2 regions of the Blautia sp. TM10-2 genome follow, and region 2 is predicted to be linked to the other one. Evidence: riboswitches for the same ligand, from Rfam matches in the RefSeq annotation. Region 2 holds a riboswitch; the other holds the start of a gene.
The links. Region 2 has a riboswitch for lysine ahead of DXD92_RS10365 (alanine/glycine:cation symporter family protein). Riboswitches for the same ligand answer to the same signal wherever they lie in the genome.

Region 1 (3,415 bases), on a different contig from region 2:
CCGATTTCTTTCGGGTCACGCTGCTCGTGGCGCTGGCTTCTGTCGTATACGTAGTGGTACTGGTTGTCCATTGCCGCGTTCAGGCTGTCTGCCAGGGCGATGGCGGTTCCGCTTGGAGCGTCGCATTTCAGTTTGTGGTGTTTCTCCACGATCTCCATATCAAAGCCTGCTTCGGCAAGCACTTTTGCAGCTGCCTGTACCAGTTTCATCAGCGTATTCACACCAAGGGACATATTTGCAGAGCGGAGAACCGGGATTTCTTTGCTGGTCTCCTGCACTTTTTTGAGCTGATCCTCGGTGAGGCCTGTGGTGCAGAGGACGAGTGGAAGTTTTTTCTCCTTGCAGGCATCGAGCAGTGCGTCGGCTGCCTTGTAGGAAGAAAAGTCAACGACTACGTCTGCCGGAACATCGCATTCTGCCAGGCTTTTGAATACCGGATAATCGTTCTGGCCGTTGTCGTTCATATCGATTCCGGCTATGATTTCTGCATTTGCATCTTCTTTTACCAGGCCGGTGATGACCTGTCCCATATGGCCGTTGCAGCCATGCATAATAATTTTAACCATTGTCTTTTTCCTTCTTTACTTCGTGTATTCTTAACTTAAGCCAGTTTGATTCCAAAATCTTTCATAGCCTTTGCCAGGCGCTCCTGGTTCTGCGGCTCCATCTCGGTCAGCGGCAGACGAAGCGGTCCAACCTCTTTGCCCATCAGGTTCAGCGCTGCTTTTACCGGAATCGGGTTTACTTCGCAGAACAGCGCATCGATGAGCGGCAGTGCTCTCAGCTGGATTTCTCTGGATCCGGCCACATCGCCGTCGAGGAATTTCTGTACCATGTCGTGGGTCTCACGCGGTGCTACGTTGGAAAGAACGGAGATTACACCGCTTCCGCCAAGGGAAAGGATCGGCACAACCTGATCGTCGTTTCCGGAGTACAGATCGATCTTTCCATCGGTCAGCTGCATAATTTTTGCGACCTGGGAAATGTTTCCGGAAGCCTCTTTGACTGCAACGATATTCTCAACGTTGTTGAACAGATAGACGATCGTTTCCGGTGCAATGTTTACGCCGGTTCTGCCCTGAATGTTGTAAAGGATGACCGGCACTTTGACGCTGTCTGCGATTGCGGTAAAGTGTGCAATCAGGCCCTTCTGTGTTGCTTTATTGTAATACGGAGAAACGAGAAGAAGTCCGTCCACGCCGTATTTTTCTGCTTCCTGAGACAGATAAATTGCTGTCTCCGTGCTGTTGGAGCCGGTTCCTGCAATTACCGGGATTCTGTGATTTACTTTTTCCACGGTATATTTGATGGCATCCAGATGCTCCTCATGGGACAGGGTCGAAGCCTCACCGGTGGTTCCGCAGATAACGATTGCGTCGGTTCCGCCGGCGATCTGCTCCTCAATCAGTTCTCCGAGTTTTTCGTAATTCACTTCCTGTGTTTCGGTCATCGGTGTGATAATTGCAACAGCTGCACCTTTAAAAATAGACATTCTCTTTTCCTCCTGTATGTTGTGTCAGATAAAACCATAAGAAATCAGTCGCCGGAGCTTATCTCCCACGGAAAATTTCACTTTCCGTTTAAAAAAGAGGCGCCTCATCCCAGATAAGATCGCCTCCAAATTCACACATACGCAGTATCTATGATCAGATAGCTCTCCATCTCTCGATGACAGTCGCAGATTTTTTCAACCTGCGCCCAGGAGCATACCGGTTCAGCGCCGGATGTCCTTCGGCATTCTTCCCTTTTCCTCTTCTTCTTTTGCTGCTGAGGCATCCGAAAAGGTACTCTTGAAGTAATGCGACCTCTATCCACTTCAGTTCTGCTTTTACTATAGCATCATTAAATTTTCTTGTCAACAGCGGATCGCGCTTTAACTCTCACTATATTCCAGCTTGCTCACCGAAACCTCATATGCAGTCCGCTTTTCCATTTCCGTCTCGCTCAGCCGCTTCATATATTCCCGGCTCTGGATCCGTCCCCAGATGAGAACGTGGCCGCCCACGGCAAACGCAGAGGCATACCGCGCATTCCGTCCCCAGCAGATGCACGGGATATAATCTGATTTTCCATACGGACGGTTGACCGCGATCAGAAGGTCGGCGATCTCTCTTCCCAGAGGTGTTTTCCGGTAGACCGGCGGTTTACATATGTATCCATCGAGGTAAATCTGGTTGGATTTGACGGAATCGTCCTCTTCCTCCACGAAGCTTAATTCCCGCGCAAATACGGAGAGTACCAGACGGTTCTTCTTCTCCTCGTGGCGGTTGTAGGACCGGAACTGACCGCTGATGCAGATCCACTCACCCTGGTAATCCTGTGATACGTCCACCAGCCGCTCGGAGACCATCACCGGAATGATGTCCTGCGATTCACTCAACCGCTTGACCATCACATCGACGAGGTAAAAGCCCTCTCCGAATACCTGATGGCTGAATGTAAACGGGGAGACAATCTCTCCCATGATAACCACCTGATTGTTTTCAATCATCTTGTCTGCCATAATGAAAATCCCCTTCCTTTGTCTTTTCTTTCTGAATATTGATTTCTGATCGGTACTTTGCTGATCTATAATCCTAATGTATGAACCACATTTCTTTTTCAGAACCACTTTTTTCCAGATTTTTTTATTTCTATTCAAATCAGCATTCTGCCCAATTTTTTGTATATGTTTCTGTAAAAACCGCACCACATGCTTCGTATTTTCTACCATTGCAATACAAAAAATGTCACATCTTCCCTGTTTTTTTTCTCTGTTCTGTGCTATAATAGTTCAGATAGGCAGGCATCCAGCAGAGACAAAACGGCAAGGCACCTGCCTTTGTGCTGTGATAAACATTCCCGGCCGGCTTGAAATTTTGAAAAATTGAACCCGGCAGGGTCAACCCATAGGAAGAGGAATGAAGAAATGAAAACAACAAGAGAAGATGTAAGAAACGTTGCCATCATCGCCCATGTCGATCATGGTAAAACTACACTGGTAGACGAGCTTCTGAAACAGAGCGGCGTTTTCCGTGCCAATCAGGAGGTTCAGGAACGTGTCATGGACTCGAACGATATCGAGCGTGAGCGTGGAATCACCATTCTTTCCAAAAATACAGCAGTTTACTACAAAGGAACAAAAATCAACATCATCGACACCCCAGGCCATGCGGACTTCGGCGGCGAGGTTGAGCGAGTTCTGAAAATGGTAGACGGCGTTATTCTGGTTGTAGACGCATTCGAGGGCGCTATGCCGCAGACCAAATTCGTGCTGAAAAAAGCACTCGAGCTGGATCTGTCCGTTATCGTCTGCATCAACAAGATCGACCGCCCGGAAGCACGCCCGGATGAAGTTATCGACGAAGTGCTCGAGCTTCTGATGGACCTCGATGCATCTGACGAACAGCTTGACTGTCCGTTTCTGTACGCATCC
Region 2 (3,415 bases):
ACCGTGCCCTGGCCGAAGTTTCTTGCTTTGTAGTCTTTCAGCAGTTTGAAATACTGGTTCGAGAGAATCAGGATCACTGCTACGTTGACGAAGGTCGGGATCGCAGATGTGATATCAACGACAGTCCAGATAAAGCCCTGGTTGTTGGTCTTTACCAGATAGATCGTCCACAGTACGCCCGGCAGAGCGCGGACTGCATAGAAGACTTTCATGACGATATCTTTCATCTTGCCTTCTTTTTTATACAGATGCTCCAGAATTGCCAGATAGTAGGTGAACCATCCGCCGGAAGTCGTTACAGTGAAAATGACCATGATGACTGCCAGAAGGATGCTTCCAAATTTGCCGAATCCGCTTGCAAATGCACTTAAAGCAAGTGTTCCGCCGTTCGTTCCGTCGGTCCAGTTTCCGCTTAAGATAACGGAAAGTGCGGTGATCGTACAGATAACCATGGTATCAAAGAATACCTCGAAAGATCCCCACAGACCCTGCTCTACCGGATGCGGTGTTTTTGCGGAAGCATGGATCATTGGAGAAGTACCCCATCCAGCCTCATTGGAGTATACGGAACGCGCCATACCCACACGGATAATCTCGCTGACTGCGCAGCCGGCAAAACCGCCGATCGCTGCTGTTCCGGTAAATGCGTTTGTTACGATGGCTGCAAATACGCCAGGAACGCGGTTGATGTTGATGATGATCATGCCAAGTCCCATCAAGATATAAAGAACGCTCATAAATGGAACGAGCTTGCTGAACAGACTTGCGATTTTCTTCGTACCGCCGCTTGTAACGACATAGGTCAGAATGCAGAGCAGAACGCCCATCACGATAACGCCTTCTACTTTGAAGCTTCCAAGATTGATATTCTCAATACCGAACGCACCGGCTACGACCTGAGATGCGGTCAGGTTGGAAGAGGTTACGAAGAAGGTGGAGAAAATACCGATGCCGAAGATGAGCGCCGGGATCAGCCACAGCTTGCCCCAGTGGCGCTCCTCGCCAAGTCCGCACTCCATGTAGTAAGTCGGACCGCCGTAGTACTCACCTTTTTCGTTGGTGTGACGGTAGTAGCAGCCGAGGGTAACCTCAACCTGTTTTAATATCATACCAAGCAGAGACGAAAGCCACATCCACATAATGGCTCCCGGGCCGCCTGCTGCAACTGCAGTTGCAACACCGGCGATATTACCGAATCCTACGGTACCGCCGATAGCGGTCGAAATCGCCTCAAACGAGGAAAGCATACCCTTTCCTTCACTTGCTTCGTCTTCTTTCTGGAACAGTTTTCCGCCGGTTCTCTTCATAATCCAGCCAAAGTGACGGAACTGGAAAAATCCAGAACGAACGGTAAAGTACAGACCGGTCAGAATCATCAGCGCGATCAGCGGCACGCCCCAAAGGACACCGTCCAGCCAGTTAAGAAATGCTATCATGTCAAAATCCTCCCTTTTTTCTTTTCCGGCAACAGTTTTCTTCAGACGTATCCTGTAACACCCGTTTCGTCTTTCGTTCTCCAACCAAACAGATTTCCACCCCTGGAACCTTTTGTCACGGTTCCAATTGCAGTACAATAAAAAGAGCAGCGGTCTTCACCACTGCTCCATTAAATCTACGTTCATGAAGCAATAGCTCCTCCACCAGTACGGTGAGAGTGCACAGCCTGTTCGACTGTACCCCAACGCAGACAGTTTTTCGGGAACTGCCCCGTTTCGGCGAATGCTCCTTTCCCTGCCCGTCCCAGACCCCGTTGTCTCAGGACAGCTACTCTTAGCCTTCGCGCCTCTATTGCCGAATATGTATATTGACAGGTATTATCATATGTTTCTTTTCGCTACTTGTCAATCGTTTTTTCGACATTATTTTACAAAAATTTTATATTTTCGAAATTTGTCCTGATTTATTTGACTTTCTTGTCTCCCTCTGACGGCTTCAGCTGGTTGAACTTCCACAGACGCTCCATATAGCCGGACTGCTCTTTGGCCAGCTCTTCCACATTCGGGTTGTAAATGATTCCTTTTACCATTCATTCTCTGTCTGTCATACTGTCCTCCTGTCTGCTGTAGGATCTAAATAAGTATCCCTTCCAGATGATCCATCTCATGCTGGCAGATCTGGGCTGGCCAGCCGGTGAATTTCTGGCGTTGTTTTTTCCAGTTCCAGTCGTAGTATTCGATTTCGATGTTCTGGTACCGCTTTGTTTTCCGCACGCCTGGCAGGGAAAGGCAGCCTTCTTCTGTTTCGTAGGGGCCGCTTTTGCGGACGATCACCGGGTTGAACATGATGATGTCGCGGAATCCGGCGTTTACGATGATGATGCGTTTTTTCACGCCGATCATATTTGCCGCCATGCCGACGCATGCCTCGCGGTTTGCTGCCAGTGTGTCCTGCAGATCTCTTCCCACCTGCAGATCTTCCTCTGTCGCCGGGACGGATTTCTGTCCGAGGAAGAGAACGTCTCTCATAATTGGTTTTACCATTTGTGTTTCCTTTCTCTTTCGGCCTTAAAGGCCAAAATCGTTTAATTTTCTATTTGAATCCACATATCGCACGATGTGCATCCGATTACGTTTTTTCCGCCTTTCTGCTCCAATCGTTCTACTGTTCCGCTGCAGAACGGACAGATCCAGTCAATCTGTTTTCCGGCTTTGACGGCCTGCATCATGTTGACGAATTTTGTCGTATCTACATTTTTCGAATTGCAATTCTGCGTCCAATCACCGGAGAGTACTTTTCGCAATTCGCCGTTTTCATTCAGAATAACGGTGTCGCCCTCCTCGATGTTCCAGTCATACAGCATCTGATCCTCCTGGCGGATGCGCGATTCTGTTCCGTTTTCATCTTTCAAAACAACAACTGCCATGACAGGCTCGTCGGCACCGCGCTCCTCACAGCCGAAATCAAGGTCTTCCTCAATTCGCATTACCTGATATTTCATAAAAACGCCCTTTCTTCAAATATAATTCATGCTTTTTTGTATTCCACACGGTTTTTGCTGTTACAAAACTTTTTATTCCTGAATCGTAAAAATCACAACCCGCTCCCGGCTATCCCCGCCCGGAAACAGATCCATACAGTCGATCTCATCGAGAAATTCCAGTTCCGGCACCGTCATCAGATACGAGATATAAGCATCCGACGGGTAATAGAAAAACAGCTGGATCTCCCGCGGATTTTCGTAGTACGATTCCAGCAGTCTTGCCATCGCTTTTCTTAAGATTTCAAGCGAAAACGGGTTAAAAAAATACACCCGGTCCACTTCCGCAGGAACGGGAAAATTTTCGGCGCTCTCCAGCACAAACTCCGTCCGCGCACCAGAGGCCGCCGCCTTTTTGTTTTCCATTGCCTTCGCATAAATCCGCTCATCATACTCCACACCGATGGACTGGCACCGGGTCTGCGCCGATAAGAAGAA

Region 1: linked by a shared signal. The riboswitch ahead of dapA (4-hydroxy-tetrahydrodipicolinate synthase) and the one ahead of DXD92_RS10365 (alanine/glycine:cation symporter family protein) in region 2 are both predicted to bind lysine.

What each region holds. Positions count from the first base shown of each region.
Region 1 covers NZ_QUJZ01000010.1:66,546-69,960, forward strand. The annotation lists gene dapB (4-hydroxy-tetrahydrodipicolinate reductase) at 1-566, opposite strand, end outside; gene dapA (4-hydroxy-tetrahydrodipicolinate synthase) at 602-1,492, opposite strand; lysine riboswitch at 1,644-1,818, opposite strand; gene DXD92_RS11480 (single-stranded DNA-binding protein) at 1,874-2,503, opposite strand; gene typA (translational GTPase TypA) at 2,909-3,415, shown strand, end outside.
Region 2 covers NZ_QUJZ01000009.1:65,240-68,654, forward strand. The annotation lists gene DXD92_RS10365 (alanine/glycine:cation symporter family protein) at 1-1,436, opposite strand, end outside; lysine riboswitch at 1,622-1,796, opposite strand; gene DXD92_RS10370 (maltose acetyltransferase domain-containing protein) at 1,901-2,026, opposite strand; gene DXD92_RS10375 (peptide deformylase) at 2,070-2,480, opposite strand; gene DXD92_RS18730 (hypothetical protein) at 2,522-2,938, opposite strand; gene DXD92_RS10385 (class I SAM-dependent methyltransferase) at 3,011-3,415, opposite strand, start outside.